Regions from separate parts of the Streptomyces sp. NPDC001108 genome, predicted to be linked through region 2. Evidence: riboswitches for the same ligand, from Rfam matches in the RefSeq annotation. Region 2 holds a riboswitch; the other holds the start of a gene.
The links. Region 2 has a riboswitch for S-adenosylmethionine ahead of thrC (threonine synthase). Riboswitches for the same ligand answer to the same signal wherever they lie in the genome.
Positions count from the first base shown of each region.

Region 1: linked by a shared signal. The riboswitch ahead of ACWC97_RS13670 (aminotransferase class V-fold PLP-dependent enzyme) and the one ahead of thrC (threonine synthase) in region 2 are both predicted to bind S-adenosylmethionine.

Region 1 covers NZ_JBSFKL010000005.1:48,908-60,659, reverse strand. Annotated here, with positions in the region: gene ACWC97_RS13680 (rhomboid family intramembrane serine protease) at 1-712, shown strand, start outside; gene ACWC97_RS13675 (Lrp/AsnC family transcriptional regulator) at 709-990, shown strand; gene ACWC97_RS13670 (aminotransferase class V-fold PLP-dependent enzyme) at 1,057-2,433, opposite strand; SAM riboswitch class IV at 2,610-2,727, opposite strand; gene trpD (anthranilate phosphoribosyltransferase) at 2,811-3,875, opposite strand; gene qcrB (cytochrome bc1 complex cytochrome b subunit) at 3,998-5,623, opposite strand; gene qcrA (cytochrome bc1 complex Rieske iron-sulfur subunit) at 5,620-6,672, opposite strand; gene qcrC (cytochrome bc1 complex diheme cytochrome c subunit) at 6,669-7,478, opposite strand; gene ctaE (aa3-type cytochrome oxidase subunit III) at 7,541-8,161, opposite strand; gene ACWC97_RS13640 (response regulator transcription factor) at 8,349-8,750, shown strand; gene ACWC97_RS13635 (L,D-transpeptidase) at 8,855-10,111, opposite strand; gene ACWC97_RS13630 (cytochrome c oxidase subunit 4) at 10,228-10,626, opposite strand; gene ctaD (aa3-type cytochrome oxidase subunit I) at 10,623-11,752, opposite strand, start outside.
Region 2 covers NZ_JBSFKL010000012.1:194,559-206,310, reverse strand. Annotated here, with positions in the region: gene ACWC97_RS25495 (ABC transporter permease) at 71-2,266, opposite strand; gene ACWC97_RS25490 (ABC transporter ATP-binding protein) at 2,335-3,024, opposite strand; gene ACWC97_RS25485 (hypothetical protein) at 3,077-3,499, opposite strand; gene ACWC97_RS25480 (MarR family winged helix-turn-helix transcriptional regulator) at 3,767-4,252, shown strand; gene ACWC97_RS25475 (esterase/lipase family protein) at 4,400-5,641, shown strand; gene groL (chaperonin GroEL) at 5,838-7,460, opposite strand; gene ACWC97_RS25465 (cold-shock protein) at 7,831-8,037, opposite strand; gene ACWC97_RS25460 (ubiquitin-like small modifier protein 1) at 8,560-8,838, opposite strand; gene thrC (threonine synthase) at 8,868-10,190, opposite strand; SAM riboswitch class I at 10,208-10,334, opposite strand; gene ACWC97_RS25450 (glucosyl-3-phosphoglycerate synthase) at 10,489-11,445, shown strand; gene ACWC97_RS25445 (alpha,alpha-trehalose-phosphate synthase (UDP-forming)) at 11,490-11,752, shown strand, end outside.

The sequences.
Region 1 (11,752 bases), on a different contig from region 2:
GGTGCTCCGTACGGTCACCTCCGGCGGACCGCTGGTGACCCATTCCCTGATCGCGGTCTGCGTCCTGGTCTTCGCGCTCAGCCCGCTCTCCGGGCTCCGCGCGGTCCACGGCACCGCCGACGCCGCCCTCGCCGCCCAGGCCGGGTACTTCGAACGCTGGGGCGTGATCCCCAGCGAGCTGTGGGAGGGGTCCGCCCACGCCCTGCTCACCCCGCTCACCGCCCTCTTCGTGCACGGAAGCTGGATCCACCTGCTCGGCAACATCCTCTTCCTGTACGTGTTCGGGGCGATGGCCGAGGAGCGGATGGGCCGGATCGGGTTCGCCGCCTTCTACGTCATCAGCGGCTACCTCGCCCTGATGGCCTACGCCGCCGCGCACGCCACCTCCGACCAGACGCTGGTCGGCGCCTCGGGATCGATCTCGGCGGTGCTCGGGGCCTTCCTCCACCTCTTCCCCCGCGCCCGGGTCACCAGCCTCTTCCCGTTCCTCTTCTTCCTGCCGCTGCGCTTCCCCGCCTGGATCGTGCTGGTCTTCTGGTTCGTCCTCCAGTGGCTGGCGGTGCGGGGCGCGGGGAACGGGGGCCCCGGCGTGGCCTACCTGGCCCATGTGGTGGGGTTCCTCCTGGGCTTCCTCTACGCATGGGGGCGCTTCCGGCGTACGGATAGAGTGAAGGAACCAGCCGCGGCCACCGAGGGAGAAAGCCAGCCGTGATCAGCGCGATCGTGCTCATCAAAACCAGCGTGGACCGGATCCCCGAGATCGCCGAGGCCATCGCCGCGCTGGACAGTGTCAGCGAGGTCTTCTCGGTCACCGGTACGTACGACCTGATCGCCATGGTCCGGGTGGCCCGGCACGACGATCTGGCCGACATCATCCCGGGCCGGATCAGCAAGATCCCCGGGGTCGAGGCCACCGACACGCACGTGGCCTTCCGCACCTACTCGCAGCACGACCTGGAGGCCGCGTTCGCCATCGGCCTGGACTCGTAGCCGCCCTCCCACAACAACACGTCGGCGGGGTACGGACACACGGTCCGCACCCCGCCGAAGCTCTGTTCAGAGCTGTGCCGCACCCCGGTCCGGGACGCAGCGGCCGCCCTCGGTCCGGTACTTCCACTGGGCGCCCTCGCTCACCAGCTCCTTGACCGCGCGGACGAAGCGCTCGATGTGCTCCTCGGGCGTACCGGCGCCGAAGCTCACCCGGATGGCGTTGAGCGACCTCTCGCCCGGCTCGGCCTCGGGCGCGCCGCACTCGCCGACCTGCTCCGGGTCGCTGCCCAGCAGGGTGCGGACCAGCGGGTGGGCGCAGAAGAGGCCGTCGCGGACGCCGATGCCGTACTCGGCGGAGAGCGCGGCGGCGAAGTGCGAGCTGTTCCAGCCCTCCACCACGAAGGAGATCACGCCGACCCGCGGGGCGTCGTCGCCGAACAGCGACAACACCTTGACCTGCGGAACCTCGGCGAGCCCGGCCCGCACGGCGGCCACCAGCGCCTGCTCCCGGACGACCAGGTTCTCGAAGCCCGCCTCGGTGAGCGCCTTGCAGGCGGAGGCGATGGAGTACACGCCGATCACATTGGGGGAACCGGCCTCGTGGCGGGCGGCGGTGGAGTGCCACTCGACGTCCACGCCGCCGTCGGCGCGACGGGCGACCTTGCGCGAGGCGCCGCCGCCCGCCAGGTAGGGCTCGGCCTCCCGGAGCCAGTCGGCCCGGCCGGCGAGGACGCCCGAGCCGAAGGGCGCGTACAGCTTGTGGCCGGAAAAAGCGACCCAGTCGACGTCCAGCTCCGCGATGTCCACCGGGTGGTGCGGGGCGAGCTGGGCGGCGTCCAGCACGATCCGGGCCCCGTGCGCGTGCGCGGCGGCGGCCAGCTCCTTCACCGGCCACAGCTCACCGGTGACGTTGGAGGCGCCGGTGACGCAGACCAGCGCCGGGCCGTAGGGTTCGCGGTCGGCGAGCGCCCGCTCCAGGGACTCGACCGCCTGGGCGGGGGTCCGCGGGGCGTTCAGGTACGTCACCCGGGCGTCGCGCCACGGCAGCAGCGAGGCGTGGTGCTCGGTCTCGTAGACGAAGACCTGGCAGTCGGCCGGGAGGACCGCGGCCAGCAGGTTCAGCGAGTCGGTGGTGGAGCGGGTGAAGACCACCTGGTCGTCGGCGCGGCAGCCGAGGAACTCCGCGACGGTGGCCCGGCTGTTCTCGAAGAGGTCGGTGGAGAGCTGCGAGAGGTACCCGGCCCCGCGGTGGACGCTGCCGTAGTACGGGGCGTACGCGGCGACGTCGTCCCAGACCCGCTGGAGGGCGGGGGCGCTGGCGGCGTAGTCGAGCGCGGCGTACGTGACCTCCCCACCGGTCACCAGCGGAACCCTGACATCCTCGCCCAGAACCGGCAGAGGGGCACAAAGCGACTGGTCGGCGACAGCGGTGAAGACGGACATGGCGAACTCCCGTAAGAGGCAGGCGAAATCCGTGCGCCGGCGGGTACGCGGCAGCGCAGCGGAGAGAAAGGAGAAAGGGGTGCGGAGAAGGGCCGACGGCCCTATCGCATTCGCGTGCTCACAAGAGGCTCCCTAGGGACCAGGACCCCGGGGGTTGGCATGCTCCGATGCCGAGGGGCCCGCGCTTGCCGCAGACCTCGCTGCCTACGGCCTGGTCTTCACCCGGGGCACCCCGCCACGGACGGAGGGTTGCCGGACAGCGGGCCGGGGCCGTAGTCGCTGTCACTCATGACCTGCCTGTATCTTGCCATACGCATGGGGACGCGCAAGGGCGCGGTCCACCATCCGGACCGCGCCCCGTGTCCGCACCCGCCTGCTCAGGCGTTGCTGACGGCCACCCAGCGTTCCAGCACCCGGGCCGCCGCGCCCGAGTCGATGGACTCGGCGGCGCGGGCCATCCCGGCCGCGAGCCGCTCGTTCAGCGTGCCGTCCGCCGGGTCCAGCGCCGTCAGCGCCGCCGCCGAGTTGAGCAGCACGGCGTCGCGCACCGGTCCCCGCTCACCCGCCAGCACCCGCCGGGCCACATCCGCGTTGTACGAGGCGTCCGCCCCGCGCAGCGCCTCCACGGGCACCAGCTCCAGGCCGACGTCGCGCGGGTCGAACGCCTCCTCGCGGACGGCCCCGTCGCGCACCACCCAGACCCGGGAGGTCGCGGTCGTCGTCAGCTCGTCCAGACCGTCGTCGCCGCGGAAGACCAGCGCGGAGTTGCCCCGTTCGGCCAGCACCCCGGCGACGATCGGCGCCATCTTCGGGTCGGCCACCCCGACGGCCTGGGAGCGCACCCGGGCCGGGTTGGTGAGCGGGCCGAGGATGTTGAACGTGGTCGGCGTCCCGAGCTCCTTGCGGGCCCTGGCCACATGGCGCAGGGCGGGGTGGAAGCGCACCGCGAAGCAGAAGGTGATGCCCGCTTCCTCGGCCACCTCGACGACCCGCTCCGCGGAGAGGTCCAGGTTGACGCCGAGCTTCTCCAGCACGTCGGAGGAGCCGGACGCCGAGGAGGAGGCGCGGTTGCCGTGCTTGACGACCTTGGCGCCGGTGCCGGCGATGACGATCGCCGACATGGTGGAGATGTTGACCGTCTTGGCGAGGTCGCCGCCGGTGCCGACGATGTCGACCGTGCGGCCGGGCACCTCGATGGTGCGGGCGTGCTCGTACATCGCCCGGACCAGGCCGGAGACCTCGTCGACGGTCTCGCCCTTGGCCCGCAGCGCCACCGTGAATCCGGCGATCTGCACATCGGTGGCCTCACCGCTCATGATGCGGTCCATCGCCCAGGCGGTGGCGTCGGCGCCGAGGTCCTCGCCACGCAGCAGGGCGTTCAGTACGGCGGGCCAGGAGTGGGCCGCCACGCTGTCGCCGCCGATCGGGGTCACAACGTTCATGGTCCGCTCCAGGGTCCACACTCGGTACAGGGGTCGATCCCACCCTATCGACCGCCGGGCACGGCAAAGAGCCCCGTCCATCGAATGGACGGGGCTCCTGCCGTGGCGATCAGTTCAGGCGATCAGTGGTGACCGTGGCCGCTGGTGATCTCCTTGTACTCCTCGGCGGTGGGCTTGGCGATCTGGTTGTCCTCGCCGTAGAGGCCCTTGCTCAGCCGGGCCCGCAGCTTCTGCAGGACCGAGACCTTGCGCTCGACACCGTTCTCGTCGACCGTCGGGCCGAGTTCGAGCGGCTTGTACTGCTCGTGCGCGGTGAGCGTGTGGAGCTGCTCGGGCTTGAGCGGCTCGTGGATCTCGACGAACTCACCGTGCGGCAGGCGCTTGATGATGCCGGACTCGCGTCCGTGCAGCACCTTCTCCTTGTCGCGGCGCTGGAGGCCGAGGCAGATCCGCCGGGTGGCGACGAACGCGAGGACCGGGCCGACGAAGATGAAGATCCGTACGAACCAGGAGATGGCGTTGATCGACAGGTGGAAGTGCGTGGCCCACAGGTCGTTGCCACCGCCGATGAAGACGATGACGTACTCGGTGATCCAGGCGACGCCGAAGGCGGTCCGGGTCGGGGCGTTGCGCGGGCGGTCCAGGATGTGGTGCTCGCGCTTGTCCCCGGTGATCCAGGACTCGATGAACGGGTAGACCGCGATGATCGCGAGGACCACCCCGAAGGCCATCAGCGGGATGAACACGCCCAGGACCAGCGTGTGGCCCCAGAGGTTGATCTCCCAGCCCGGCATGACACGGATCAGACCCTCGGCGAAGCCCATGTACCAGTCGGGCTGGGCGCCGGTGGACACCTGGTCCGGACGGTACGGGCCGATGTTCCACACCGGGTTGATCGTGGCGATCGCCGCGATGACCGCGATGATGCCGAAGACCAGGAAGAAGAACCCGCCGGCCTTCGCCATGTACACCGGCAGCAGCGGCATGCCGACGACGTTCTTGTTGGTACGGCCGGGACCCGCGAACTGCGTGTGCTTGTGGTAGAAGACCAGGATCAGGTGCGCCACCAGCAGGCCGAGCATGATGCCCGGCAGCAGCAGGATGTGGATCGAGTAGAACCGGGCGACGAAGTCGTGGCCGGGGAACTCTCCGCCGAACAGGAACATCGAGATGTACGTGCCGACGATCGGCATCGACAGGATCGCGCCCTGGGTGAAGCGGATACCCGTACCGGACAGCAGGTCGTCCGGGAGCGAGTAGCCGGTGAAGCCGGTGAACATGCCCAGCACGAACAGCAGGAAGCCGAACAGCCAGTTGATCTCACGCGGCTTGCGGAACGCACCCGTGAAGAAGACGCGCATCATGTGCACGAACATGCCGGCCAGGAAGATCAGCGCGGCCCAGTGGTGGATCTGGCGAACCAGGAGACCACCGCGTACGTCGAAGCTGATGTCCAGGGTCGAGGCGTACGCCTCGGACATCCGGATGCCCTGCATCGGCTCGTACGAGCCGTGGTACACGACCTCGTTCATGCTCGGGTGGAAGAACAGCGTCAGGTACACACCCGTGAGGATGATGATGATGAAGCTGTAGAGGCAGATCTCACCCAGCATGAAGGACCAGTGGTCCGGGAAGATCTTGCGCATGTTGGCCTTGGCCAGGGAGTAGATCCCGAGCCGGCCGTCCGCCCAGTCGGCTACCCGCTCGCCGGCGGGCGCCTTGCGCTTGGTGTCCGTCGCAGTACTCATCCGCGCTCCCAGAATGCAGGACCGACGGGCTCTTCGAAGTCACCGAGCGCTTCGAGGTTGCCCTCGCTGTTCACGCCGATCCGCAGCTGCGGGAGGGCGTGACCGGCCGGACCGAAGATGACGCGGGCGCCGTCGGAGAGGTCGAAGGTGGACTGGTGGCACGGGCAGAGCACGTGGTGCGTCTGCTGCTCGTACAGGCTGATCGGGCAGCCGACGTGGGTGCAGATCTTCGAGAAGGCCACGATGCCCTCGTGGGCCCACTCGCGCTCGCGCTTGTCCTTGATGTTCTCCGGCTGGATCCGGACGATCATCAGGGCGGCCTTGGCGATCTGGTTGTTGAAGTCCTCGGCGCTCTCCTCCAGGCCCTCGGGCATGGCGAAGGTCAGCGAACCGACGGCGACGTCCTCGGGACGCAGCGGCTCCATCGTGTTCATGTTGATGAGCTGCTTGCCCTTGGCCCACAGCGTGCTGCGGAGCTTCTTCTCCGGCAGCGGACCGAGGTCGCGCAGGAGCACCACGCCGGAGAGCGGCACCAGGGCCAGCGCGCCGAACATGGTGTTGCGGATCAGCTTGCGGCGGCCGAACCCGGACTCCTCGGCACCCGCCGCGAAGTCGGCCATGACCTTCGCCTTGACCTCGGGCGACGCCTCGATCGGGTGACGGTCGTCGGCGACCTCCACGTCGGACATCAGCGTGCGCGCCCAGTGGACGGCGCCGGCGCCGATCGCGAAGAGGGCCACGCCCAGCGTCAGACCCAGCGAGAAGTTGAGCGCGCTCACATGGCCGAACGGCCAGATGTACACGATCTTGTCGACCGGGAAGATGACGTACGAGGCGATGAAGCCGACCGTGGCCAGCATCGAGAGCGTGAACAGGAAGGCGACCACGCGCTCGGAGCGCCTGGCGGCCCGCTCGTCGATGTCCTGGATGCGCGGCTTGTGGGCCGGCAGCCCCGGGTCCGCGAACGGGTCGTCCGCGCCCTCTACCGCGCCGTGCGCGGGGACCTGCGCTTCGGGCAGGTTCTCTTCTGGAATCTCTTGGCTACTCATGACTTCTTGGCCTTAGCGGTGTGGGCCGCGACCCAAACGGCAACTGCGATCAGTGCGCCGAGTCCGAAGATCCAGGCGAACAGGCCCTCGCTGACCGGCCCCAGGCCGCCCAGCTTCAGACCACCCGGGTTCTCCGACTGGGCGCTGTTCACGGTCTGGACGTACGCGATGATGTCCCGCTTCTGCTTCTCGGGCATCGTGGTGTCCGGGAAGGACGGCATGTTCTGCGGCCCGGTCTGCATGGCCTCGTAGAGGTGCTTCGGGTCCACGCCCTCGAGGCTGGGCGCGTACTTGCCGTTCGTCAGCGCGCCGCCCTCACCGGTGAGGTTGTGGCACTGCGCGCAGTTGGTACGGAAGAGCTCGCCACCCTTGGCGACGTCCGCGCCGGAGGGGTCGTAGTCCTTCTTGGTCGGCGTGATCGGACCGGCGCCGAGCGACGCGACGTACGCGGCCAGCTGGTCGATCTGAGCCTGGCTGTAGATGACCTTCTTCTTCGGCACCTGGGCGCCGGGCTGCTGCGCCGGCATACGGCCCGTACCGACCTGGAAGTCAACGGCGGCGGAGCCCACGCCGACCAGGCTCGGCCCGTCGGTGGTGCCCTGACCGCCGGTTCCGTGGCAGCTGGCGCAACCGACGGAGTACAGCTTCTTGCCCTCCTCGATGGCGAGGGACTGGGCGGTTTCGTCGGCCTGTGCCTTACTCGCGGGCGCGAAAGCGGCGTACAGCCCCCCAGTGGCCGCCAGCGCGAGGAGTAGTACGACGACCGCCGCCAACGGATGGCGTCGTCGTGCGGAGAGCTTTTTCACGGATTACCCCGGTGTCAGGATCTTCTGCGTCGATGCTGGATGTGGTTCGGGTTCGAGCCCGATTACTTGATCATGTAGATCGTGGCGAACAGGCCGATCCACACGACATCGACGAAGTGCCAGTAATAGGACACGACGATGGCGGAGGTCGCCTGTTCGTGGGTGAACCTCTTGGCTGCGTACGTCCTGCCCAGAACGAGCAGGAAGGCGATGAGGCCGCCTGTCACGTGCAGACCGTGGAAGCCGGTGGTCAGGTAGAACACCGAGCCGTACGGGTCGGAGGACAGCGAGAGGCCGTCCTTCTTCACCAGCTCGGTGTACTCGAAGACCTGGCCTCCGATGAAGATCGCACCCATCACGAAAGTGATCACGAACCAGGTACGGAGCTTCTTCACGTCGCCCCGCTCCGCGGCGAAGACGCCGAGCTGGCAGGTGAGTGAGGAGAGCACCAGGATCGTGGTGTTCGTCGCGGAGAACGGGAAGTTCAGGGCCGAAGCCATTTCCTTCCAGTGCTCCGGTCCCGTCACCGATCGCAGGGTGAAGTACATCGCGAAGAGGGCCGCGAAGAACATCAGCTCGGAACTCAACCAGATGATGGTTCCGACGCTGGTGAGGTTCGGTCGATTGACCGACGGGTGCGCGTGCCCGGTTTCTACTGTCGTTGCTGTCGCCACGACCGACATTATGTCGGTCGCTTATCCCGCCCTCACCCCGGGGGGTGCCGTTCGGTGTGTCAGGTGGGTGTGTCCGCCCCGAACGGCCCAGGGAACAGCTCTCCGAAGCGGTGCTGACGGGGCGTCCGGCGGAGTACGATCCGCGCATCGGTTCATGCCCGGAAAGCCCCGAAGACACGGATGTCACGGAGGAACAATGCAGCCGACCGCCACGGTCCTGGTCTACAGCGACGACGCCAACACCCGTGAGCAGGTGAGGCTGGCGGCCGGGCACCGGCCCGCCGCCGACGTGCCACCGGTGGAGTTCCTGGAGTGCGCGACGCTGCCCGCGGTCCTGGAGGCGCTGGACGCGGGCGGCGTCGACGTCTGCGTACTGGACGGCGAGACGGCGCCCGTGGGCGGCATGGGCGTCTGCCGGCAGATCAAGGACGAGATCTTCCGGTGCCCGCCGGTCCTCCTGCTGATGGGGCGCCCCCAGGACGCCTGGCTGGCCACCTGGAGCCGTGCGGACGCCGCGGTGACGCTGCCGGTCGAGCCGGTCGAGTTCGCCGAGGCCCTGGCCGCCCTGCTGCGCGACGGGGACCGCGTCAGCGCCTGATCCCGCACCGGCTCCCTCCGAAGGGCAGCGCACCCCCGCCCCGGTCGTCCCAGAGCCTGTCGGGTGACCTTCGATCGCCCGGTCAGAGGTCACCCGACAGGCTCTCAGACCTCGGGGCGCAGTCGTGCCGCCTGGACCGTCCCCGTACGGTCCGGCGCGGTGCTGTTCTGCAGGGCGCTGCCCTTCAGCCATTGGGCCCAGGAGAGGTTCCAGTCGCCGAAGCCGTTGTCGAACGGCGTCATCGTCTCGCCCTGGCTGCCCACCACCGTGACGAGGTCCCCGGGGCGCACGGTGTTGTAGAACCACTCGGCCTGGCCGGTGCTCATGCCCGTGCAGCCGTGGCTGACGTTCGCGGACCCCTGCGAGCCGGTGGACCAGGGGGCGGCGTGCACGTACTCGCCGCTCCAGGTCACCCGGGTCGCGTAGTAGACCGGCAGGTCGTACGAGTCCGAGGAGCCCTGGGCGATGCCGATGGTCTCCCCGCGCATACGTACGTAGTACTCCTTCTCCAGCACGACCTTGACACCGTTTCGGGTGGCGAAGCCGGGCTTGCCGGTGGTGACCGGAATGGTGTTGATCACTTTTCCGTCGCGTTTGACCGTCATGGTGTGCGCCACGGCGTCGGTGAGGGCCTCGACGCGGGCGCCCGTGGTGAGCCTGAGGGCCTTCGTGGGGGCGCCGTAGAGGGTGTCGGTGAGCTTGACGCCCGCCAGGGCGCTGCTGACCTCGATGGAGGCCCTGGCGGGCCAGTACTCCCGGGGGCGGTAGTGCAGCGTCTGGTCGTCGACCCAGTACCAGGAGCCGGTCACGGCGGGGGTCGAGCGGACCCGCAGGCCTCGCTCCACGCGGGCCCTGGACGCCTTGTCGGCGACGGGGGCGCTGAGTTGTGCGGTGAGGGGCTGTCCGACGCCGTAGGTGCCCTTCTGCGGGCCGAAGGAGACCTCCAGCAGCTCTTTGGCCGTGGTGGTTCCGAACGAGAGCGTACGGGCGCCCGGGGCGCCGTCCTCGTCCTCCGTGCTGACCCGGACGGTGTACTTGACTCCGGCGGCGAGCGGCATCGTGGAGTGCCAGCGCCGGCCGTCGGCGTCGAGTTCGCCCGCCAGGTGGCGGCCGGTGGTGTCGACGGCCGACACGTCCGTGATCCGGCCGTCGTCGCCCTTGACGGTGACCTCCAGCGGCCGGCCGGGGACGACCTTCGCGTCGCCGTCGCGCGCGGTGGAGGAGATCTCGTCCACGGCGTCGTACGGCTTCTCCGCGAGCGGGTGGTCCCCGGAGGCTCCGCAGGCGGTCGCGGCCGCGACCAGGGTCATGGCCAGCAGGGTGCAGCCCACTGCGGGGCGGATGCGGGACGTGCGGTTCATGGGGCCACGTTAAGAAGACCGGACCCGATCGGCGCGTTCTGTACGTACGAACGGGGGCCCGCGCCTCTCCGGGTGGAGAGGTGCGGGCCCCCGTCAGGTGGAGCGGTGACGCGAGGTCACTGGGTGCGGTTCTCACCGCGGTAGTACTCGAAGACCCAGCCGAAGAGGCCGATCAGGATGATCGGGGTCGAGAAGTACAGCAGCCACCAGCCGAAGATGACGCCCATGAAGGCCATGGCGCCGCCGATCGCCAGGGAGAGCGGCTGCCAGCTGTGCGGGGAGAAGAACCCCACCTCGCCGGCCTCGTCCGCGACGTCGGCCTCCTTGTTGTCCTGCGCCATGGCGTCGACCCGCCGGGCCGTGAAGGCCAGGTAGAAGCCGATCATGAGGCTCAGGCCGAAGGCCAGGGCGAGGGCGGTGGTACCGGCCGGCTCCTTCGACCACACGCCGTACGTGACGGCGATGGCCAGGATGAAGACGCTCAGCCACAGGAACATCTTGCCCTGGATCTTCACTTGCCGGCCTCCTTGCCACCAGCGAGGGCCTTGTCGTCAGCGTGGTGCTCGAGCTGTTCGAGGGCCGCGATCTCCGGGTGGTGCAGGTCGAACGCCGGGGATTCGGAGCGGATCCGCGGCAGGGTGAGGAAGTTGTGCCGCGGCGGCGGGCAGGAGGTCGCCCACTCCAGCGAACGGCCGTAGCCCCACGGGTCGTCGACCTCGATCTTCTTGCCGTACTTGGCGGTCTTCCAGACGTTGTAGAAGAACGGCAGCATCGACAGACCGAGCAGGAACGAGGAGATCGTCGAGATCGTGTTCAGCGCGGTGAAGCCGTCCGCGGCGAGGTAGTCCGCGTAACGACGCGGCATGCCCTCGGCACCCAGCCAGTGCTGCACCAGGAACGTGCCGTGGAAGCCCACGAACAGCGTCCAGAACGTGATCTTGCCGAGCCGCTCGTCGAGCATCTTGCCGGTGAACTTCGGCCACCAGAAGTGGAAGCCGGAGAACATCGCGAACACCACGGTGCCGAAGATGACGTAGTGGAAGTGCGCGACCACGAAGTACGAGTCCGAGACGTGGAAGTCCATCGGCGGCGAGGCCAGGATGACGCCGGTCAGACCACCGAAGGTGAAGGTGATCAGGAAGCCGACGGCCCAGAGCATCGGCGTCTCGAAGGACAACGATCCCTTCCACATCGTGCCGATCCAGTTGAAGAACTTCACACCGGTCGGTACCGCGATGAGGAATGTCATGAACGAGAAGAACGGCAGGAGCACACCGCCCGTGACGTACATGTGGTGGGCCCACACGGTCACGGAAAGACCGGCGATGGCAATCGTCGCGGCGACCAGACCGATGTAACCGAACATCGGCTTCCGGCTGAATACCGGAATGACCTCGGAAATGATTCCGAAGAATGGCAGCGCGATGATGTACACCTCTGGATGGCCGAAGAACCAGAAGAGGTGCTGCCAGAGCAGTGCGCCACCGTTCGACGCGTCGAAAATATGGGCGCCGAATTTACGGTCGGCCTCCAGCGCGAAGAGCGCGGCGGCGAGAACCGGGAAGGCCAGCAGGACCAGCACACCGGTCAGCAGGACGTTCCAGACGAAGATCGGCATGCGGAACATCGTCATGCCGGGAG
Region 2 (11,752 bases):
CCGATCGGGGCAGCCCGCCTTGGCCGACCCGGTGTGCCGGAGCCCACCCCCCTCCGGCACACCGGGCCCGTCAGTCCCGCCCGATCAGCTCGGGGTCCACCCGTCTTCCGACCAGCGGCAGAGCGCCGATCGCGGCGACCACCACAACGCCGGCGGCCGAGAACAGCAACAGCGGGACCCCCGCCCCGTCCCAGAACACCGCACCGCCCCCGGTGATCAGGTAACCGGACTCGGTGAGCTTCCCCGCCACCAATGCGAGCAGCAGCCCCACCGCCAACGGCGAAACCACCTGGACGCACTGCACCACACGCAGCGTCCGGGGCCGCGCCCCAAGCAGGGACAACGCCGTGACCTGCGCTCTTCGTTCCACGGCCCGATCGGTCACCGACACCAGGTAGGCCGCGACACCGATCACCAGCCCCAGCACCATCCCTGCCCCCAACAGCGCCTTGACGACAGCGATCTGTTGCATCCCCTCGACGTTCGTCCCCACCAGGTCGACGGCGGCGGTCGGCGCGAGGGCACCGATCCCGTCCAGCACACCCCGCACGACCGCTGGATCCGGCCCGCTCGTCAGGAGGAGTGTGGCGTTGCCCGGCCGGGCCTTCTTCGGCACCATCGAAGGCGGGACCAGGATGTCCGAGTCCACCGCTGACAAGTCATGTGCGCGGAAGCGGACCTCCCTCTGCGGGACCGTCACCTCCACGGTCGTGCGGCGGGATCCCTGCCAGAACCGGAAGGGGAACACCTCACCGATCCGCTCCGGGCCGGAGGGCACCCGCTCGTCGGTGAGCCGCATGACCTTCCCGTCCACGCACCCGGTGGTGGCGGTCACCATTCTGGCCAGCTGCGCGCACGTCGCCACCGTGGCTGAGATCTCCGGGGGCGGCTCGTCCAGGTTCCCGTCAAACCAGGACCGCTGCTCGGTGACGCTCCCCTTCACCCCCGGCAGCAGCGTCAGCGCCGTCACGTCGGCCGCGCCGATGCCGTCGAGTGGGATGCGGTAGTCCTGCTGGACGGTGTTCGGGCGGGACACCTGGTCCAACTCGACCAGCACACCCTGCGCCAGGGACGCGGCGAAAACCAGCAGCACCAGGCCCGACGCGACCCTGAGCGCGCTGCCCGGCTCGACCTCGTTCCGCCGCATGGCCAGCCCGAGCGGCAGGGACGACGTGGCCCCCGCCACCCGCCGCGACAGTCGGTGACTGAGCACCGGCAGGGTGAGCACCAGGCCGATGCCGACCATCACCACCGCGGTGGGCATCAGCAGCGAGGACAGCGCGGTGTCGCGCGGTGGCCGGTCCAGCACGCCGAGCACGCAGTAGCCGACGACGATCCCCATGCCCGCAACCAGCAGCAACACGCCCCAGGCACGGGGCGTTCCGGCCACCCCGCTCCGCCGCACGGCCAGGGGGTTCGCCGCCGCCTTCGCGGCCCCGGCCCTCGCCGCGAACCAGGCCAGCACCGGAGCCCCGACCAGGCACACGGCCACCGTGGTCACCGTGAGATCACCGTCGCCCACGTACCACTTCAGGCCGGGCAGCCCGATACGGGCGGTGATCTGGTTGACCAGCCAGTACTCGGCAAGCCCGAGAACCGCGCCGAACAGTGCGGCGACGACCGTTTCTGCGGCGTTGACCCGCCCAACGCCCTTGACGCTCAGCCCGAGCAGTCTCAGCGCCGCGAGCCGGCGGAGTCGGGTGGCCGCGGAGAGCCTGGCGCACACCGAGAGGAAGACGGCCAGAGGCAGGAGCACCACGCCCGCCAGCGTGAACCGGAGGATGTCGAGTGTGGACGGCTCCACGGCCGGGCTGGGCGCCCACCGCACCCCGAACCCCGCCACCGGCGAGCCGCCGTGGAGCTGATCGGGGCGCATGCCGATGTACGCGTAGAGCTCATCGGGGTGGGCCAGTCCGGCAGGGCCGATCAGGCCACGCTCCCGGCCCGGCAGCAGCTTTCCCACCCCGGGCTCCGCACCCAGGAGATCATGGAGCCGGGGCGACACGAACACCTCGCCCGGATTCGGCAGCCCGGGAATCCCCGGCGGCGGGTCGGGCACCTTCTCGCCCCGGGCGACGAACACCCGGCCCAATGGCCGTGAACCATAGGCATCGGCAGTGGCCAGCAGACGGGTGGCACCGGCCGCTGAGGAGTGCGGGCCTCGCGGCTCCCGCGCCGCGACCCGGCCGTCCCGTGCGTCGAGAACGGCGGGAATGGTGAGGACCGCGGCAAGACAGCACACGCCGATCGAGCCACCCACCACCATCAGCAGGAACCGAACCCGATTTTCGCGCTCGGACCCGAGCAACAGCCTGAACCCCAGCAGGATTTCCCTCACACCGGCATCTGCGCGCCGAGCACACCGTCCGTCATCACGTACCGGCTGTCGGCCCGGCCCGCCACCGCCGGATCATGGGTGACAAGCACCACCGCCGTCCCCTGCGACCGGGCGAGTGTCAGAAACTCGTCCAGCACCGCCGCCGCGTTGACACTGTCCAGCGACCCGGTCGGCTCATCGGCGAAGACGACGGCCGGGCGATGGACCAATGCTCTCGCCACTGCCACCCGTTGGCTCTGTCCACCGGACACCTCTGAGGGCCTGCGCTGCCTCAGGTCGCCCAGCCCCAGCCTCCCGAGCACCTCACCGGCCGCCGCATGCGCCCGCACCTTGCGCTGCCCCGCGAGACGCAGGGGAAGCGCGGTGTTCTCCTCGATGGTCAGCTCCGGCAACAATTCGCCGTACTGGAAGACGAACCCGAAGCGGTCCCGCCGGAGCGCGCTCAGTTCCGCGTCCCCGAACTCGCCCAGCGACCGTCCCTCGAAACGCACGACTCCCCGACCGACCGGCAGAACCCCCGCGAGGCAGTACAACAAGGACGACTTCCCCGAGCCACTCTGCCCGGTGACGGCCACGACCTCCCCCCGTCCGACAGAGAGCCAAGCATCCCTGACCGCGACCGTGCTCCCGTACGAGAGCTCAACACCCCTGGCCGACAGGACCTCGACCTCACTTACCTGGCCCACGGGAACCTCCTCGAAGAGCGGCCCGGGCGCTACCGCCCGGGCCGGGCGGTAGCTACTTGTTCTTGTAGTGCATGGTGCGCGAGCAGTTGTCCGGGCGCAGGGATCCACGGTCACGACAAGCGCGGATGTGGGCCGTACTGGTGTACCGAGCCGCCCCGTCGTAGACCGTCTTGTGGAGGTGGACCGTCTTCTTCTGCTGCCCGTTGAAGCGGTTCCAGCTGTACCCCTCGACTCGCACCTGGACGTACACGTTGTTGCCGTCACCCGGAGACACATCCGCGAGGTCGCCCTGCCATTCGAACCCTCCGTGATTCCGCCCCGCAGGATTGAACCGGTACTGCCCCTTGGAAAGCTTCACTCCCCCGCTCTCCAGGTCAGGGACCCGCTGCCATCCGGCAGCCATGGCGACCCCGGCCCCACCGAAGAACAATCCGGCGGCGAGCACCGCGCTTGCCGCCGCTTTCGACTTCCTCATCCCACGCCTCCCATCGACCGACCCACCACCAGGCGGACGCGGGTGATTACACACTGTAGCCAGCCACCACCTGCAGAGCCATTACGCTCAGTAACGTTCACCGCATCGAGTGATTCGCGAGACACGAGAGCGCGGGCACAGAACCGCGAGCCGCCTCGGCGCCCACCGAACTCCCTTGACCCCAAGCGCGGTTGAGCTTCTACGGTCGGTCCCACTGGCCACATCGACCAGGTCACACCGACCCGAGCAACGGTGGAGGAAGCAGTCATGGACTACTCGCACAACGACGCCGATCTGATCAAGCAGCCGATCGGCTACTGGAGTTGGGCCGCCTACAACGCCGTCGTCTCCCGGACCCGGGCCGCGCTCGAAGGGATCGGCACCAGCCAGCCGCAGTGGTGGGTTCTCGCACAGGTCGCACAGGCCGCACGGACCGCACAGGCCGGGCACGCCGAGGGCGGCAGGGATCGGGGCGAGGTGTCCCGGCTCCTGCGGAACTACCTCGACACCGGCCCGGAGGCCATGGAGGCGGAGATCGACCGGACCATTTCCCAGGGCTGGATCACCGAGGACGCCGAAGGGCGCCTCGTCATCACGGCCGAGGGCCGGGCGTTCCACGAGAAGGCCGCCGCCCTCCAGGCGGAGCTGTGGGCGGAGCGGCACGCCGGTATCTCCGACGAGGAGTACCTGACCACGCTCAAGGTGCTCCAGCGGTTCATCCACAACACGGGCGGGACCGCCTGGCACCACTGAGGCGGGTGGCGGGCGGGGCAGTGGGATGTGTCCGAAAGTGGCTCCCACCTGGGGGTGGTTTGGCCGGGCATCTCCCGCTGGACGGCTTCGGCACGTGCTCCCCTGGGCGCGCATCGTTATCAACCGTCCCAAAGGGGAACGCCACCCATGCCCGAGCCGTCCCGCGAGCAGATCGTCTCCGCGCTCCACGAAAGGCCCGCCATCGCGCTGGCGCCCGGTACCCGGCTGGACGCCGAGCGGCCCGGCTCGCTTCCGGTGTCGCCCAGCGCCGTATGGGATCTGCCGGGCGGCACCGCCTGGGTGTACCGGGGCGAGGGGAACCCCGGTCTCGTACGGCCCGTGATCCTGGCCGACGGTTTCGGGACGGGCCCCAGCGAGCTGGAGTCCTCCTGGCAGATCCTGGAGTTCGGCGACTTTCCCCTCATCAGCGAGCTGCGCCGCCGTGGCCGTGACGTCATCCTGCTCGGCCACCACGACCGCGGGGCGTCGATTCTGGACAACTCACGCACCGCACGCGCCGCGATCACCCGTGCCCTGATGGAACGGCAGGGCGGCACCCCGCTGGTCGTCGGCGGGTTCAGCACGGGCGGGCTGGTCACCCGTCACGCGCTGGCCCGGATGGAGTTCGAGGGCCTCGACCACGGTACGGAGCTGTACTTCTCGTACGACAGCCCGCACCGGGGCGCCTGGATCCCGGTCGCGCTCCAGGCGTTCGCGCACTACGTCAGGGATCTCGACGGCCGGTTCTCCGACCAGATCAACAGCCCGGCCACCCGGGAACTGCTGTGGCGGCACATCGGTACGTGGAACGGCACCCCGGACCGGGACGGGGCGCGCGCCGCGTTCCTCGCCGAGATGGCGGCCGTCGGTGAGTGGCCGCGCCGTCCCCGGCTGATCGGGGTCGCCAACGGCACGGCCGACGGGGTCGGCACCGACGTACGGGCGGGTGAACTGGCCCTGGAGGGCACGGGCGGATCGGTCGTCGGCACCCGTCTCCACACCCAGGCGCCCGGCCCCGACGAATCCGTGGCGAAGCTCCGGGTGGTGGCCCCGAAGACCCACGAGGTACGGACCACGGGGCTCCCCTCGATCGACGGCGCCCCCGGCGGCTCGCTGGAGGGCTTCGGCATCCTCGCCGACGGGCTCAACGCCCTGCACCCCGATCTCGGTCTCACGACCGCCGTGCGCATCCGGTCGCACTGCTTCGTGCCGTCCGTCAGCGCGGTGGACATCGGCGAGCTGGACACGGACGACGAGTTGTACAAGGACATCTCCGCGCTTCCGGCCGGGACCGGCGGGCTGGACGCCTACCGGCTCGCCTCCCGGAACGAACCGCACGCGCTCGTCACCGGAGAGCTCTGCACCTGGCTCCTCAGCCACCTTCCGTAGCGAAAGCCACCTTCCGCAGCGAGGCCCCCTCCCGCAGCGAAGCCGCCCTCCGTATCGAAGAAAGCCGGCTTCCACGGGGAAAGCCGGCTTCCCGACGGAGCGCGGAACGGCGTTGGCCCCCGGGACCAGAAGGTCCCGGGGGCCAACGCCCGCAGAGCTCGGAAGCCGTGCGGAAGGAACTACCGATCCGTCAGGATCAGAAGTCCATGTCACCGCCCGGCATGCCGCCCGGAGCGGCCGCGGCGGCCTTCTCCGGCTTGTCGGCGATGACGGCCTCGGTGGTGAGGAACAGCGCGGCGATGGACGCGGCGTTCTGCAGGGCGGAGCGCGTGACCTTCGCCGGGTCGAGGATGCCCTCGGCGATCATGTCGACGTACTCGCCGGTGGCGGCGTTCAGACCGTGGCCGACGGCCAGGTTGCGCACCTTCTCGACGACGACGCCGCCCTCAAGACCACCGTTGACGGCGATCTGCTTGAGCGGGGCCTCCAGGGCGAGCTTCACGGCGTTGGCGCCGGTCGCCTCGTCACCCGAGAGCTCCAGCTTCTCGAAGACGGCCGAGGCCTGGAGCAGAGCCACGCCACCACCGGCGACGATGCCCTCCTCGACGGCGGCCTTGGCGTTGCGCACCGCGTCCTCGATGCGGTGCTTGCGCTCCTTCAGCTCGACCTCGGTCGCGGCACCGGCCTTGATGACGGCCACGCCGCCGGCCAGCTTCGCGAGGCGCTCCTGGAGCTTCTCGCGGTCGTAGTCCGAGTCGGAGTTCTCGATCTCGGCGCGGATCTGGTTGACGCGGCCCTGGACCTGGTCGCTGTCACCGGCACCGTCGACGATCGTCGTCTCGTCCTTGGTGATGACGACCTTGCGGGCGCGGCCGAGCAGGTCGAGACCGGCGTTCTCCAGCTTGAGGCCGACCTCCTCGGAGATGACCTGGCCACCGGTGAGGATGGCGATGTCGCCGAGCATGGCCTTGCGGCGGTCGCCGAAGCCCGGGGCCTTGACGGCGACGGACTTGAAGGTGCCACGGATCTTGTTGACGACCAGGGTCGACAGGGCCTCGCCCTCGACGTCCTCGGCGATGATCAGCAGCGGCTTGCCGGACTGCATGACCTTCTCCAGCAGCGGAAGGAGGTCCTTCACGTTGCTGATCTTCGAGTTGACGATCAGGATGTACGGGTCGTCGAGCGACGCCTCCATACGCTCCATGTCGGTGGCGAAGTACGCCGAGATGTAGCCCTTGTCGAAGCGCATACCCTCGGTGAGCTCCAGCTCCAGACCGAAGGTCTGGGACTCCTCGACGGTGATGACGCCTTCCTTGCCGACCTTGTCCATGGCCTCGGCGATGAGCTCGCCGATCTGGGTGTCGGCGGCGGAGATGGAGGCCGTCGAAGCGATCTGCTCCTTGGTCTCCACGTCCTTGGCCTGCTCCAGGAGGGCGGCGGAGACGGCCTCGACGGCCTTCTCGATGCCCCGCTTGAGCGCCATCGGGTTGGCACCCGCAGCGACGTTGCGCAGACCCTCGCGGACGAGCGCCTGGGCGAGAACGGTGGCGGTGGTCGTACCGTCGCCGGCGACGTCGTCCGTCTTCTTGGCGACCTCCTTGACCAGCTCCGCACCGATCTTCTCGTACGGGTCCTCCAGCTCGATCTCCTTGGCGATGGAGACACCATCGTTGGTGATCGTGGGGGCGCCCCACTTCTTCTCAAGGACGACGTTGCGACCCTTGGGGCCAAGGGTGACCTTGACGGCGTCGGCGAGCTGGTTCATGCCGCGCTCGAGACCGCGCCGGGCCTCCTCGTCGAACGCGATGATCTTGGCCATGTGAAGTGGTCCTCCCGGACAGGGGTGGATTTCTCCGGACCGGATGGCGCCCGCGACGGACGGCCTGCGCACCCGGTGGTTCCTTGCCCCACCGGGCTGCGGGCCTCACCGGCCCGGTCCAAGTTCTGTCACTCTCACCTGGAGAGTGCTAACGCCAATGATTAGCACTCGACCCCCGAGAGTGCAAGCGTCCCCCTCGGGATGTGGACAGTGCGCCGGGCGCGTGGCGGACGGTGCGCCGGGCGCGTCGGGGGGGGCGGGCGGGGCGCGAGGTCCGCGCGCCGGGCGCGTCCGGGACGCACTGAGGGCCCGTACCTCATGGGTACGGGCCCTCAGTGCGTGAGTGGCGTCGTTGGCCGACCGCTCGAACTCAGCCGACGGCGAGCTTGACCATGTCTGCCTGCGGCCCCTTCTGGCCCTGCGAGATCTCGAACTCGACTCGCTGACCCTCTTCAAGGGTGCGGTATCCGTCCATCTGGATCGCGCTGTAGTGGACGAAAACATCCGCACCACCGTCGACCGCGATGAAGCCGTACCCCTTCTCCGCGTTGAACCACTTGACGGTGCCCTGAGCCATGCCTAACTCCCCTATTACTGGCCCTTGCGCAGGTCCGCACTTCGCGGACCCGGGTCAGAACTCCCCCTCCGACAGGTAGAGGGCGTGTGCGCCGGAACGCGTCGACCGCGGCTGAATGTATCTGTCCAACTGCCCTCTGCAACAGGTCAATCGGACGAGAATTCTGGGCAGCGCTGAACACCCGGATATGCGCGATTCAGAGGATTCCCGGGCAACTCGGGCCGGGCAAAGGTGACTTATGCCGCAAGCGGAACACACACTTTGGCTGCATCTTGTCGGGGCCGGGCGCATTCTCATACGCGGTTGGCGCGAGCAGCTGGGGGGACTTCCCCTACTCTACCGCGCTCAACCATGCAGAATTGCCCCCTCCGTTTGAATCCGGAGAGGGCAATTCGACAACGCGGGCGACAGTCCCGGCCGATCGGCGCGGCATCAAGAACACCAGGACATCGCGACATCAGGCATCAGGGCGTCAGGACATCGGAACGGCGTCAGGACATCGTGATGTCAGGGAGTCGGGCCTCAGCAGCCGCCGGCCACCGCCGGGATGATCGAAATGCCGGCGCCGTCCGGCGTCGCGGTGTTCAGGCCGTCCTCGAAGCGGACGTCGTCGTCGTTGACGTACACGTTCACGAAGCGGCGCAGCTTGCCCTGGTCGTCCAGGACGCGGGCGGCGATGCCCGGGTGGTTCTGCTCCAGGGACGCGATGACCTGGGAGAGGGTCGAGCCCTCGGCCGGAACCTCGGCCTGGCCGCCGGTGTAGGTGCGGAGGATGGTGGGGATACGGACCTTGACGCTCATGGGTGTGTCCTTCCTGGAGGCTCGGTTGATCAGCTGGTGGCGAGGCCGGCGGCGCGGAACGCCTCCAGGCTGGGGCGGATCGTCGCGGTCGCCTGAGAGGTCTCGGCCACCGCGTCGAGGGTCTTGAGTCCGTCGCCCGTGTTGAGGACGACCGTGGTCAGCGCGGGATCGATCAGACCGGCCTCGATGAGCTTCTTCGTCACGCCGACCGTCACCCCGCCCGCCGTCTCCGCGAAGATCCCCTCGGTGCGGGCCAGCAGCTTGATCGCGTCGACGACCTGCTCGTCGTTCACGTCCTCGACCGCGCCGCCGGTGCGGCGGGCGATGTCCAGGACGTACGGGCCGTCGGCCGGGTTGCCGATCGCGAGCGACTTGGCGATCGTGTTCGGCTTCTGCGGCCGGACGACGTCGTGACCGCCCTTGTACGCCACCGAGACCGGCGAGCACCCCTCGGCCTGGGCGCCGAAGAGCTTGTACGGCTTGTCCTCGACCAGACCGAGCTTGATCAGCTCCTGGAGCCCCTTGTCGATCTTGGTGAACTGGGAGCCGGAGGCGATCGGGATGACCAGCTGGTCCGGGAGCCGCCAGCCGAGCTGCTCGCAGATCTCGTACGCCAGGGTCTTGGAGCCCTCGCCGTAGTACGGGCGCAGGTTGACGTTGACGAAGCCCCAGCCCTCGCCGAGCGGGTCGCCGATCAGCTCGGAGCAGAAGCGGTTGACGTCGTCGTACGTGCCCTCGATGCCGACCAGCTCACCGCCGTACACCGCGGCCATGACGACCTTGCCCTGCTCCAGGTCGTGCGGGATGAAGACGCAGGAGCGGAAGCCGGCGCGGGCGGCGGCGGCGCCCACCGCACCGGCGAGGTTGCCGGTGGAGGAGCAGGACAGGGTGGTGAAGCCGAAGGCGCGGGCGGCCTCGATGGCCTGGGCGACGACGCGGTCCTTGAAGGAGTGCGTGGGGTTGCCGGAGTCGTCCTTGACGAACAGCTTGCCGGGCTCGACGCCCAGCTCACGGGCGAGGTTGTCGGCCTGGACGAGCTTGGTCCAGCCGGGGTTCAGGTTGGGCTTCTCGGCGACGTCCGCGGGGACCGGCAGCAGCGGGGCGTAGCGCCAGATGTTCGCCGGTCCGGCCTCGATGCGCTTCCTCAGCTCCTCGGGGGAACCGGTCGGCAGTTCGTACGCGACTTCGAGCGGGCCGAAACAGGAGGCACAGGCGAAAATGGGGCCGAGCTCGAAACGCTCGCCGCACTCGCGACAGGAAAGGCCGGAAGCGGGTCCGAGATCGACGGACGCGGCGGATTCGGTGGTGTCGACGGAAGCGTCGGTGCTTACTGCAGCGGTCTGCGCAGCCATGATGGCGAGGCCCTTTCTCCTCATCTTCCCCGCGGCGCGTTTCGCCACGAGACGGAATTGGCACCTTCCTCACCGGACCGCACGGTCGGTGGGGGGGTTGCCGGGACTTCAACGGGCCGTTCCCTCAGTCCCTCTGGATGAGCGCTGTGGCACCGGATCTTCGATCCGGGCATTTTTCGGCGGACGGACCCCGGCATGCGATGGTCGTCCGCGTTGTTCAAGACTGTAACCGAAGCCGCGGGCTGTTGAGATAGTCGTCCGACCCGCGAGATGGATCACACAACAGGGAGTACCGACCGTGCTGGAAGAGGTCGAGCACTGGCTGACCAGGCGTTCCTGGTCGGCCGCCGACCGCCCGCTGGACCGCCTCCTGGCCGCTCGGGCCGCGGCCGGGGAGGCGGGGCGCGGGAGTGTCAGCGTCGTGCTGCCCGCGCTGAACGAGGAGGCGACGGTCGGCGAGATCGTCGCGACGATCCGGCGTGAGCTGATGGAGAAGGTCCGGCTGGTCGACGAGCTGGTGGTGATCGATTCCGGTTCCACGGACGCCACCGCCCGGGTGGCCCGGGAGGCCGGTGCGCGGGTGGTGCACCGCGACGCGATACTCCCCCGGATACCGGCCGTGCCCGGCAAGGGCGAGGTGCTGTGGCGGTCGCTCCTGGTGACCGGCGGGGACATCGTGTGCTTCGTCGACGCCGACCTGAAGGACTTCTCGGCCGACTTCGTCTCCGGCATCGTCGGCCCCTTGCTGACCGATCCGGACGTCCAGTTCGTCAAGGCGATGTACGACCGCCCGCTCGGCGACACCACGGGGCAGGGCGGCCGGGTGACCGAGCTGGTCGCGCGCCCGCTGCTCAATCTGCACTGGCCCCGGCTGGCCGGATTCGTACAGCCGTTGGGGGGCGAGTACGCCGTGCGCCGCTCGCTGCTGGAACGGCTGCCGTTCCCGGTCGGCTACGGGGTGGAGCTCGGGCTGCTGGTCGACGCGCTGCACACGGTCGGGCTGGACGCGCTGGCCCAGGTCGACGTCGGGGTGCGCAAGCACCGGCACCAGGACGGACAGGCGCTCGGCCGGATGGCCGCTGCCATCTACCGCACGGCCCAGCTCCGGCTCTCCCGCGGGCACTTGGTGCGTCCGGCGCTCACCCAGTTCGAGCGCGGGGCGAACGGCTTCGTGCCCCGCACCCATGCGGTGGACACCGAGGAGCGGCCTCCGATGTGCGGGATCGAGGAGTACCTGGCCCGCCGGGCGGCCTGATTTCGCACGTTTGGGCGGTTCGCGATCGGGCTAGATTCCGCAACATGGTCTCCGCGCGCGATTCCCGTCCCACCGCCCGGCCCGACGACGCCCCGGCCGACGGTCCCCCGACCGGTGCCCGGGTGCTCGTCGCGTCCAACCGCGGCCCGGTCTCGTACACCCGGGAGCACGACGGCTCGCTCGCCGCGAGACGGGGCGGCGGCGGGCTGGTGTCCGGGCTGAGCGCCGTCGACGACAAGCTGTGGGTGTGCGCGGCGCTGGGCGACGGGGACCGGGAGGCGGTCCGGCGCGGGGTCGGCGAGCCGGG